2 linked regions of the Posidoniimonas corsicana genome follow. The protein of the gene in region 1 interacts with the protein of each later gene in a pairwise test. Links are inferred from orthologs where the notes say so. Each region holds a gene or a part of one and is shown on either strand. Other genes may lie near its edges.

Region 1 (7,973 bases):
CCTCAACGAGGTCCAGGCCCGCCTCGCGGGCTTTCGTCAGCGCTTCCTCGGTTTCCATTACCCCGAGCTTCTCACCATCGGAGGTGACAACCATGACGGGGGTGATTCGTATCTGCTCGTTGATACGTTGTTGATTGCGATCGGGGGCCCGTTCAACGGGACGGTTTCGAGACAAGCTAACTCCAATAGATGGGGGATACGTTCGGCCCGGCGACGGGCGAAGGGGTTGGCGTCGCGGGGCTGCTGTTGCGACCGTCCTGGGCCGATCCGGCGGCCACCGGAACGCTCAACCCAGGCCGAAAAGTCGCTACGTCACCAGAAGTATTGGCCATAATGCGGCAGCGCGTCAACAGATGGCCGGCGCGACCCTCCGCTCCGGAGGAGCCGCTCAACCGGCCTCAGCCGTCCAGCCAGCGCAGCCGGCTCAGACCGCCTCGTCGTCGGCTGGACGCTGACGGACCACCTTGCGGGCGATCTCATCCTGCAGCTTCGCGATGGCCTCATCGAGCGGCATGGCACCGATATCGCCATCCTGGCGGTCCCGGACGGTGACGGTGCCGTTGTCGCGGTCCTTCTCGCCCACGACCAGCATGTAGGGGATGAGCTCCAGCTGAGCCTCCCGGATCTTCGCGCCGAGCTTGGCGCCCCGGTAGTCACCCTCGGCCCTCAACCCGGCAGCTAGCAGCTTCTGCTGCACCTCACGCCCGTATTCCTCGGACTTTTCGCTGACGGTCAGCACCCGGCACTGCTCGGGCGCCAGCCACAGGGGGAACGCGCCCGAGAAGTGCTCGATCAGCACCCCGATGAACCGCTCCATCGAGCCCAGCGGGGCTCGGTGGATCATCACGGGCCGGTGGGGCTTGTTGTCCGGGCCGATGTATTCGAGCGCGAACCGGCCCTCGCTCGGTAGGTTGTAGTCCAGCTGCACGGTCCCAAGCTGCCACTCGCGACCGATGCAGTCGGTCACAACAAAATCGATCTTGGGCCCGTAGAAGGCCGCCTCGCCCGGCTCGGGCTCGCAGCCTGGCAGGTTCATCTCCTTGGCCACCCGCTCGATGGCCGCCTCGGCGCGGTCCCAGACCTCCGAGTCGCCTACGTACTTGGTGCTGTCGGGATCGCGGAAACCGAGGCGGACCCGGTAGTTGTCCATCCCCAGCGACTGCAGCACGCCCTGGGTCATCTCCAGGCAGCCGCGCACCTCCTCAGCAACCTGATCCTCCGTGCAGAACAGGTGAGCGTCGTCCTGGGTGAATCCCCGCACGCGGGTCATGCCGCTCAGCTCGCCCGACTGCTCGTACCGGTAGACCGAGCCAAACTCGGCTAGCCGGATCGGCAGGTCGCGGTAGCTGCGCGGCTTGGACTTGTAGATCATGATGTGGTGCGGGCAGTTCATCGGCTTGAGCAGGTACCGCTCGTGCTCGTGGGCCCACGCGTCCAACGCGGCGGCTTTTTCCTCGTTTGTGCCGTCAGCAGGGTAGTCGCCCTCGTAGCCCAACACTCGTGCTGCCTGCAGCAGCTTCTGCTCGTCGGCCGAGTCGAGCCCACCCTTCTTCAGGCGTTCGACGAACACATCGACCAGCTGCCCCGCCTCATGCTCGCAGAGCGGGGGGAACTGCGATTCGCGGTAATAGGGGAAATGGCCCGAGGTCTCGTAGAGCTCAACCCGCCCGATGTGCGGGGTGTAAACCGCCTGATAACCACGTCGCCGAAGCTCATCGCGGATGTATTCCTCAAGGCACTGACGCAGCGTCGCGCCCTTGGGCATCCACAGAATCAGTCCCGAGCCGACCTTGTTGTCGATGGTGAACAGGTCGAGCTGCTTGCCGAGCACCCGGTGGTCGCGTTTCTTGGCTTCCTCCAGACGATGAAGGTGCTCTTTCAGCTCCTTCTTGTCGAAGAACGCCGTGGCGTACAGACGCTGGAGCTGCTGACGGCTCGCGTCGCCCTTCCAGTAGGCGCCGGCCACGCTCAGCAGCTTGAAGGCCTTGCCCAAGTGGGCGGTGCTTGGGACGTGCACCCCGCGGCACAGGTCGACGAATTCGCCCTGCCGGTAGAACGAAACCGACTCTTCGTCGCCTAGCCCGGTTTGCAGGTGTTCTACCTTGAAGCCCTGGCCCATCTCCTCGCAGAGCTGGATGGAGTCGGCCTTGAGCTGCTCGAACCGTTCGAAGGGCAGGTCCTCTTTGATGATCTTCTTCATCTCCGCCTCGATCGCAGCGAAGTCGTCTTCGCTGAGCGCTCGCGGCAGCTGCATGTCGTAGTAGAAGCCGGTGTCGGTAACCGGGCCGAATGCTAGCTGAACGTCGGGGAATAGCCGCATCACGGCCTGGGCCATCACATGGGCGGCCGAGTGCCGCATGATGCTTAGCGCTTCGGGATCCCGCTTGGTGTACAAGCGGAGCTGAACCTCGCCGTCGGCGGGTAACTGGTGGGAGAGATCCCGCTGGACGCCGTCTACCTCGCAGGCAATGGCGGCTTTGGCCAACCCTTCGCCGATATCGAGGGCGACCTCTCGTACGTTTACTTGCTTTTCGAATCGGCGTTGACTGCCGTCCGGAAGGGAGATTGTCAACATCAGAGCCCGCTCAGTGGCGTCGAGGACAGGTCGGAAAGTGCTACCCGCCAGGATCTTACGTCGATTGCCGGAGGAGGGGAAGGGCGGAGGCGACCCCTGTCATCTAGGCGGCGTAAGCCCCTGTAAGGATAGTGGGAAGCTGGGGTGCGCCGGACCGCAGAATAGTTTCGGGGTTTTAGCGAAATTGTTATCGCTATTTCCCGCACGTGCGTTATCATGAGTCCTGAGTTAGGCACTTGGTGGCAGCCCGCATTGCGTGGAATGCCTGCTCAATCGGCCCGAAATGCACGGTCTTGCAGCACTGAACTTGTCCAGCGAGTGCTTAATTCGAGCGGCGTCATGACGACGCCGCTGATGTGAATGTCCTTCGAGGTCCGGGAAGACGAGTTTCCTGGACTGCCAGAGTAAACCTCATTTGAATCTGCAAACGTCGGAGTAGATCTCATGTCCTCGATGATTCGCTCGCTATCCTTCCAAGGGCGCACCCTTGCGCTCTTTGCTGCGTCTCTTCTCGTTGCTCCCACCGCGTTCTCCGCACCGATCAATTACGGTGACTTTAGTGACATCCCGCCGGGTGCGGTGATGTACACGGATGTCACCGAGTCTTCCGGGACCGACGCTCTGCCGCTCTACGGCGCGCCCGATATCACCGGCAACGTCTTGGATTTCGATCCGACTTTCGCCTCGAACTCGGCGGACGGATCCCCCGGCGCCGACACGACCGATGGTCAGTTGAATTTTGACTTCATGACCGCTCCCGGCGCAGGGCTCAACAGCTTCACGATCAACGAGTCCGGCAGCGTGACATTGTTCGGGGCTGGCTCCGCTGCGACTGCCGCAGGCGCAGGTATCTACGCTGAGGTTGAGATCACCCACGTGGACGGTACCGCTCTCGCATCCCCCATCAAGATCACCAGCAGCGTATTCAGTAGCTGGGATCTTGTGACTTCGCCCGGCACTAACGGCTGGACGAATCAGCTCTTTATTGACTTCGGCCCGGCTCTTGCGAACGCTGGCTTCGGTCAGAACTCGTACGCGACTAAGGGTAGCGTTGTCATCGATGACACCTTGGTTACCACGGCGGAAACGAACCCCAACACGACTGCCTTCATCGACAAGAAGGACTTCACGATCATTCCTGGCGGCGACCTGAATCCTGTTCCTGAGCCCGCCGCCGCTGCTCTGGCCGCACTAGGTCTGGCTGTTCTTGGCGCTCGTCGCCGCAGCTAGAGCCTACAAGGCCGCTTAGAGATCTATCCGACAAAGGCACGCCTCGCGGAGCGAGGCGTGCCTTATTTTGTGCGCGAAGGGGAAGGGCGTCACCAGAGTCTTGGGTGACGGAGCTTTTCATTCTCACGCGGCGACATACTGGAGGCCACGCTTCTGTAATCTCGGGCGCCTCTGACTCCAGCGTTGCCGCGGGGGCTTAAGCGGACCGTCCCGCAGAATCTGTTTGTCAGTGGCTGCCCAGAGCGCAGGGAGAGTCGCCGGGAACGCGGCTACAGCTTCGTCCTGGAAAGATGGGCTACCGCTGCTAGGCAGCTATCTCAGCTCGGCTGGTTAGCCGAGTTGGCTCGCCTACCACTTTAGGCCGAACTTCTCGCCGCCCGTGGGGGCGCCAACTCCACCCTTGAGCGTGCCGGTGTGCTTCGTTGGCGCCTTGGGCGCGTCTGTCGGGAGTGGCAGGTCTTCGTCGGCAGGTTTGGCGTCCTTCACAGGTCCAGCTGTTAGTGCTTTGAGCGACAGGCCTATCCGCTGCTTGTCGCGTTCGACGCTCAGCACCTTGACCTCCACCTGCTGACCCTCGCTCACCACGTCAGAGGCCCGCATCACGCGTCCGTGGGCGAGCTCAGAGATATGGATCAGGCCCTCCACGCCCGCCTCGAGTCGGACAAACGCGCCGAAATCCATCAGTTTGGTGACGACCCCGCTTGGCTTGGACCCGATCGGGTACTTGGCGTCGACGCCGTCCCAAGGATTCTCGGCTGACTCGCGGTAGGACAGTCCGATCTTCCCGGACTCTGGGTCGACGCTCTCGACCTTGACCTTGACGTTCTGCCCTTCGCTGAGCACTTCGCTGGGGTGGTTGACCCGTTCCCAGCTCATTTTGCTGACGTGCACAAGGCCGTCCACGCCGCCGAGGTCGACAAAGGCGCCAAAGTCGCGGAGGCTGCGGACCACCCCCTCGCGGATTTGGCCGGGAGCGAGCTCAGCAAGCAGCTTGTCGCGTTTCTCAGCTCGCTCTCGCTCCATCACGGCGCGGTGGCTGAGTACGAGATTCCCCTTGTCGCGGTTGGCCTCGGTAACGACGCAAGCCAGACGCTGACCGACGTAGTCTTCCGGGGTTTCGACACGGTAAAGGGAGATCTGGCCCATCGGCATAAAGCCTTTGATGCCAGCGACTTGGCACTCCAAGCCCCCCTTATTCACGCCCGTCACCGCGACCTCGACGACCTGACCCTCGGAGACGTCGTCCCAGTCGCCTACCTCGACGGCGGCGTTGGGCAGAGAAAGTTCGTACAAGCCATCCACCAGCCGTACCACGACCAGCTCCATCTCGGCGCCGGTTTCTGGGTGGGCGTCTTCTTCGAACTGCTGGAGCTTCACAACGCCTTCGCGGTGCCCGCCAAGATCGAAGAACACGCTGTCGCCGTGCTGCCGCGTGACCCTGCCAGTGACCCGGGTCTCGGACGGAAGCTCCTGCGAGATTTCGCTAGTTGACTCGTCGATCAGCGCGTCGAGCGACTGGCCGCCCAGGGCCGCTTCGAGCTCGGCCTCCAGTTCGGGGGTGAGCTGGGCCCGCACGTTGGGCGGTGGGTACTTTGACGGCGTCGGCTCCGCGGCCTTTTTGGTGACCGGCGTGACCGGCTTGGGCATCGCGGGCTGGCTGTTTTCCGTTCCTTCGCGCTGATTGCCGATCCTGATCCGCTCGCTCGGGCGGTCGGCCGCAGGCTCCGCAGGGGCCTCCGGCTGTGTGGGCTGCACATCGGCGCCGGTGGACTCGTTTGCTTGCGGGGTGGGGGTCTCTTCGGGCATTACGCTATCGAGAGTCGGTGAACGAGGACGGATTGCCGGGCGCAGGCGCCGCAGCTTTGATCGAGGAGTTTACCAGTCTGGGGCGGCCATCGCCAGCGATTCAGGGGAGGGCGAGAGGCTACTCAAGCACTGCCGTGCCGGAGGGATCGGGCTACAATCCAACCCTGTCGGGCCGTTCGAGGCGGCGCCGATTGGCAGACTCCTAGGAGGCGCCCCACGCCCGATGCTCGACGCCGCACGAATCGCGTTCTTGGTAGTGCACCTGCTGACCAACTCGATGGCAGGGGGGGCCCCACTGGCGGCGGCTGTGCTGCCGCTCTCGTCGGACGTGCGACGGCGTCTGGCTGGGATCGGCCTGTTAGCGTTGCTCTTGGGGCTGCTGGCGGGCGGCCTGAGCACGTTGCTCGTGCTGGCTGGGGCTTGGCCTGCGTACGAGTCCGCCGCGGCGCGACTGCCGTCGCGGGCGTACCTGATGCTTGGGGGCGAGTGGGCGTTCTCGGCCATACTGATGCTGGTGTACTGGATGTCCTGGTCGCGTCTTGCGGGGCGCCGGGTGCTGCACGGGTTGATCGGGGTCGTGGCGTCGACCAACCTTCTTTACCACTTCCCGACGATGATGGTTGTGCTGCGGCTTTTAGCGGAAGACCCGGGGCTCGCGGGGCCTGCGGTCGTGTCGCGGGACGTCTTCCTGGACGTGCTTTGGCGGCCGCTGCCGCTCGGGCTAACCGCCCACTTTTGGGGGCTCAGCGCGCTGCTGGCGGGCCTTGTCGTTCGGCGGCTGGCATTGGCGGGGGAGGGGATTCCACGCGACGCGCGGGTGGGCGCCTTGGTAGCCCTGGTCGGGGCGGTGGGATTGTTCCTGTCGGGCGTGTGGTGCCTGCTCAGCGCGGAGGGCTTGACTGCTCGATCGCTGCTGTCGATGGACTCTCTATCGGGGCTGCTTTTTGCCGGCGGCGTTGCCTGCGCCCTCTGGTTGCTGGCCCGCTTGATGGCTGAGGCATGCACCCGCCGCGTGGCGGGCGACGGCCCCCTCACTGGTGCTGTGCTTGCCGCCCTGCTGATGACCGCGGCCGCGCGCATGCTGTAGCCACGTCGCTGACCAGTTTAGATTTGTTCACACTCTGAATCACGAGATCGAGTGCTATGTCCGCCGATATCGCCACCCTCGTTCACACTTCCGGAGCCGAGGCCCGGGTTCTGGTAAGCCAAGGCTTCAACTGTTTCGCCTGGTCCGCAGTCGTCCAAGACGGCGTGCGTCCCATGCTGTACGCGCCGGAGGGGTTTGAGTCGGGCGACCAGCGAGCGTCGTCGGGCGGGACGCCGATCCTGTTTCCATTCCCGGGGCGGATCGAGCAGGGCCGCTACGAGTACGCGGGTAAGCAGTACCAGGTGCCGGCCGGCGATGCGCTTGGAAACGCAATCCACGGCTTCGTGTTCAACCGCCCCTGGCGGGTCGTGGACCAATCGAGCGACCAGGTGACCGCCGAGTTTGTCGGGTCGGTCGACGCGCCCGACACGCTCGACCTGTGGCCTTCCGACTACGCAATCCGTGCGACCTACCGCCTGGAAGGCGACCGCCTGACGCTTGACGTGACGTGCAGCAACCCCGGCGACTCGGAGTTGCCCTACGGACTCGCGACCCACGCGTACTTCCGCCTACCGCTGGGCGGCGGCGATCCGGAGCAAACCGAGGTGCAGGCGCCGGTCGACGCGCAGTGGGAACTCAAGGATATGATCCCCACCGGGGAGCACGGCCCAACCGACGCGTCCCGCGGATTCGCCGCGGGGATGCCGCTAGCGGGCCAGGCTTACGACAGCGCGTTCCGGCTCAACCAATCAGCAAGCGGCGAGGCAACCAGCAGCCTGTCCGGCGACGGTGTGCGGCTCACGCAGACCTGCGGGGACGAGTTCAAGTGCTACGTGATCTACACCCCGGGTCACCGCGAGGCGATCTGCATCGAGCCCTACACGTGCCTGCCTAGCCCGTTCGGGTCCGCGGCCCGCGGGGCGGAAACGAACCTGCTCGTGCTGCAGCCCGGCGAGTCGCGTCAGCATCGCGTGGTGCTGCAGGTTGAGGCCGCGGGCTGAGCCGCGTGAGTTCATCCGGGGGGCGGCCGGTTGGCCCTGCACAGGGTGGCTCCCCTGCCAAGGAAAACACGCAGGCGAGACCGGGGCTCGCCTGCGTGTTTTGTGGTTTCTGCCGCTGCGTAAGGCGAGCTGCTACTTGGCTGCCTTGCTCGGCTCCTTCTTGGCCTCTTCAAGCGTGCCGCCGGGCAGCTTGCCTCCGGCGATGATCTTGTCGTAGGTCGGGCTCGACTTGTCCTTGGCGTCCGAGTGCTTGGCGCCAACGTCCTTGATCGCC
Region 2 (3,226 bases), 1.6 Mb from region 1 along the record:
CGCCCGGCGCAGGCCGGGCGTGATCGGAGCGGTGGCGCAGGCAAACGAGAAGCGCGCAGCACGGCACGCAACTCGTCGCGCGAGGGCGGCTATCAAGCGGGGATCGCTAGGCATCCAGTAAGACCGTGCGGGAAGAAGCTGGGGCCGAGCGGGGCTGTCCGACTGCCGTCGGAAGCCGCCACCCGGTAGAGTGCACACCGCCGCGCCTCCAAGCACACATGCTGCACACCCCCAGGGCGGGCATAACCCACCCCGAGAGTTTCGCACAAAGCACATTCTGTGCCAAGAGGCCGCGGCCGCACAACAGCAACCGCGTGGCTACTTGATCGCCACGGTCGCGCCCGCTTCTTCCAGTTCGGCCTTGAACTTCTCGGCGTCTTCCTTCGAAACGCCTTCCTTGACCTTGCTCGGGACGCCCTCGACCAGGTCCTTGGCCTCCTTCAGGCCCAGACCGGTGATGCCACGGACGACCTTGATCACGCCGATCTTCTTGTCGCCGAAGCTCTCCATGACCACATCGAACTCGGTCTGCTCTTCGGCAGCCGCGGCGGGACCAGCGTCGCCGGGGCCGGCCATGACAACCGCGCCGCCACCAGCGGCCGGCTCGATGCCGTGCTCGTTCTTCAGGTAGTCGCTCAGCTCCTTGGCCTCCTTGAGGGTCAGGCCGACAATCTTGTCGCCCATTTCCTTGGTGGCGTCGGAGTACTCCAAAACGGCTGCTTCTTCACTCATGGTCTCTGCCTTGCCTTTCTGCAGGGGTGACCCCCTCCCCAGGGGGTCGGTGATCGCTGAAAAAACTTCCGGTCTGGCAATCGCTGCTAGGGCTGCGCCGAAACCGTGTGTGACTGTGTTGCCCGCCTCTTGATCGCTCGCCGCCCCAGGCGCCGAGCGGGCGGGGCCTGAGCGGAGGAAGCGGGGGGCCTAGGACTCGTCGCCCTCGCCCTTCTGCTTGATCTGGCTGCCGAGGCTGGCGCCCGGGCCGAGCAGCTGTGCGTTGAGCGTCATGCCCGGGCCCAGGATCTGACCCATCAGCATGCTGAGCTGCTCGGTACGGCTGGGCCACTTGCTGACGGCCTTGACCTCGTCGGCCGACAGCTTGGCGCCTTCCATCACGCCGCCGCGGGTCTCAAAGTCCTCGAAGGCCTTGTCCTCGTTGACCGCGGTGATCTCCTTGGCCAGCGAGACAATATCCTCGCCGCCCCAGACCACCGCCATCGTCCCCTCGGCGCCCTCGAACGCGGGGGCGAGCGAGGTGCCTTCGGAGGCCCGACGGGCCAGGCTGTTCTTGACGACCATCAAACTGATGCTCTTCTCACGCAGACGCCTGCGGAGCACCACGGTGTCGTTCGCCTCGAGCTTGCTGACATCCACCAGCAGGGCGTCGCTGACGCCCTCCCAACGGCTCTTCAGCTCGTCGGTCATTAGTTGCTTGACGTACTTACTCATGACAGTGACCGGGGGTCTGGGGTTAGGGGGCCGGGGGAGCAGCCCCCAGGCCATAACCAAAGATCGGGAAGCTAAACGGCGAGACGCACGCTCGGGCTCATCGTCGCGCTGATGTGGACGCCCTTCACGTACACGCCCTTCACGGCGGCGGGCTTCAGGCCGAGGATCTTGTCGACAAACGCCTGGATGTTCTCGCCAAGCTTGTCGGACTCGAAGCTGAGCTTGCCGACCGGGGCGTGGATGTTGCCGCCCTTGTCGTTGCGGAACTCAACCTTGCCCGCCTTGTACTCAGACACGGCGGTCGCGACGTCCGGCGTCACGGTGCCGGCGCGGGGCGAGGGCATCAGGCCGCGGGGGCCGAGCACCCGGCCGAGCGGGCCGACCACCTTCATCATGTCCGGCGCGGCGATACAGACGTCGAAGTCCGTCCAGCCACCCAAGATCTTCTTGGCGAGATCGTCGTCGCCAACCTCATCGGCGCCGGCATCCTTGGCGGCGGTCGCCTGCGGGCCCTTGGCGAAGACCACCACCCGCTGCTCCTTGCCGATGCCGTGGGGCAGAACAATCGAGCCGCGGACGATCTGGTCCGCCTGCGTGTGGTCGATGCCCAGCCGCATCGAGATCTCGACCGACTGGTCGAACTTGGTGCCGTCGAACCCCTTGAGGGTCTTGACCGCTTCAGCGAGCGGGAAGGCTTCCTTCTTCTTCTGGCCCGCGGAGAGTGCGCGGTACCGCTTCGACTGTTTAGCCATTTTGCTTCACCCCAAAACTGCGGGAAGTGTGGTCCAAGCCGCGGGCTTGGGCCCGCGTCCCACCTTCGTAAGTTGGCTGCTTGTAATTGGTTCCGGTCGGCCATCGACGGGAGGCAACGCCCCTGTTCGCCGGCCCCGGCCAAGGGCAGACCCGTAAGTATGCCCGAACTAGCCCTCGACGACTAGCCCCATGCTGCGGGCCGTGCCGGCGACCATCCGAGCCGCGTGCTCGACGTCGCGGGCGTTGAGGTCGTTCATCTTGGTCGTGGCGATCTCCTCCAGCTGGGCCTGCGTGACCTTGCCCACCTTGGTCTTGTTCGGAACGCCCGAACCCTTGGCGATGCCGGCGGCCTTCTTGAGCAGCACGGCCGCGGGGGGGCTCTTGCAGATGAACTCGAACGAGCGGTCGTTGTAGACGCTCACCACGACCGGGATCATCATCCCGCCGGCGTCCTTCGTGGCGTCGTTGAACGCCTGAACGAACTGGCCGAGGTTGACGCCGTGCTTACCGAGGGCGGTGCCGACAGGCGGGGCGGGGGTCGCCTGCCCGCCGGGGATCTGGAACTTCTCTTGTCCGACTAACTGCTTGGCCATGGCTCGAGACTAGTGTCTTGAAAGGGTGGTGGTGTGGCTTGCCGCCCGCCGCGGAACGCCGCCTGGGCGGGGCGGGGCAAGGGGATTACAGGTCCTCGACCTGCCAGTATTCGAGTTCGACAGGGGTCGGACGCCCAAAGATGCTGAGCATCACGGTCACCTTGCCGTGGATGTCGTCGATCTTGCTGACCTCGCCCTCGAAGCTCTCGAAATTGCCGTCCTTGACCTTGACCTTGTCCCCTTCCTTGAACGGGATCGCCAGCTTGGGGGCCTCGTCGGTCTCCTCGTCTTCGGTGTGCAGGATCTTGGCGATGTCCTGCGGCGCCATCGGGGTCGGCTTGCCGCCCGACCCGGTGAAGTCGCCGATGCCAGAGGTCTCGCGGATGGCGAACCAAGTGTCGTCGTTGACGTGCATCTGCACCGCGATGTAGCCC

What was found.
Region 2: the proteins of thrS (region 1) and rplA interact in binary tests that used the Escherichia coli proteins (3 or more experiments, as listed by UniProt). The link is inferred for Posidoniimonas corsicana from one-to-one orthologs.

What each region holds. Positions count from the first base shown.
Region 1 is NZ_SIHJ01000001.1:3,796,298-3,804,270, reverse strand. What follows is about bases 1-2,937. They hold thrS (threonine--tRNA ligase), read right to left. Parts: upstream 2,576-2,937; coding sequence 425-2,575; downstream 1-424. Other genes in these bases: infC (translation initiation factor IF-3), read right to left, coding at 1-175. Outside these bases: KOR34_RS14620 (PEP-CTERM sorting domain-containing protein), read left to right, coding at 3,020-3,805; KOR34_RS14615 (30S ribosomal protein S1), read right to left, coding at 4,154-5,611; KOR34_RS14610 (hypothetical protein), read left to right, coding at 5,835-6,698; KOR34_RS14605 (aldose 1-epimerase), read left to right, coding at 6,755-7,699; KOR34_RS14600 (hypothetical protein), read right to left, coding at 7,832-7,973. UniProt on the Escherichia coli protein: Catalyzes the attachment of threonine to tRNA(Thr) in a two-step reaction: L-threonine is first activated by ATP to form Thr-AMP and then transferred to the acceptor end of tRNA(Thr). The rate-limiting step is amino acid activation in the presence of tRNA.
Region 2 is NZ_SIHJ01000001.1:2,215,830-2,219,055, reverse strand. Bases 359-3,226 are described here. They hold rplA (50S ribosomal protein L1), read right to left. Parts: upstream 2,199-3,226; coding sequence 1,518-2,198; downstream 359-1,517. Other genes in these bases: nusG (transcription termination/antitermination protein NusG), read right to left, coding at 2,878-3,226; rplK (50S ribosomal protein L11), read right to left, coding at 2,367-2,792; rplJ (50S ribosomal protein L10), read right to left, coding at 922-1,446; rplL (50S ribosomal protein L7/L12), read right to left, coding at 359-732. In the rest of the region: more of rplL, read right to left, coding at 319-358. UniProt on the Escherichia coli protein: One of the primary rRNA binding proteins, it binds very close to the 3'-end of the 23S rRNA. Forms part of the L1 stalk. It is often not seen in high-resolution crystal structures, but can be seen in cryo_EM and 3D reconstruction models.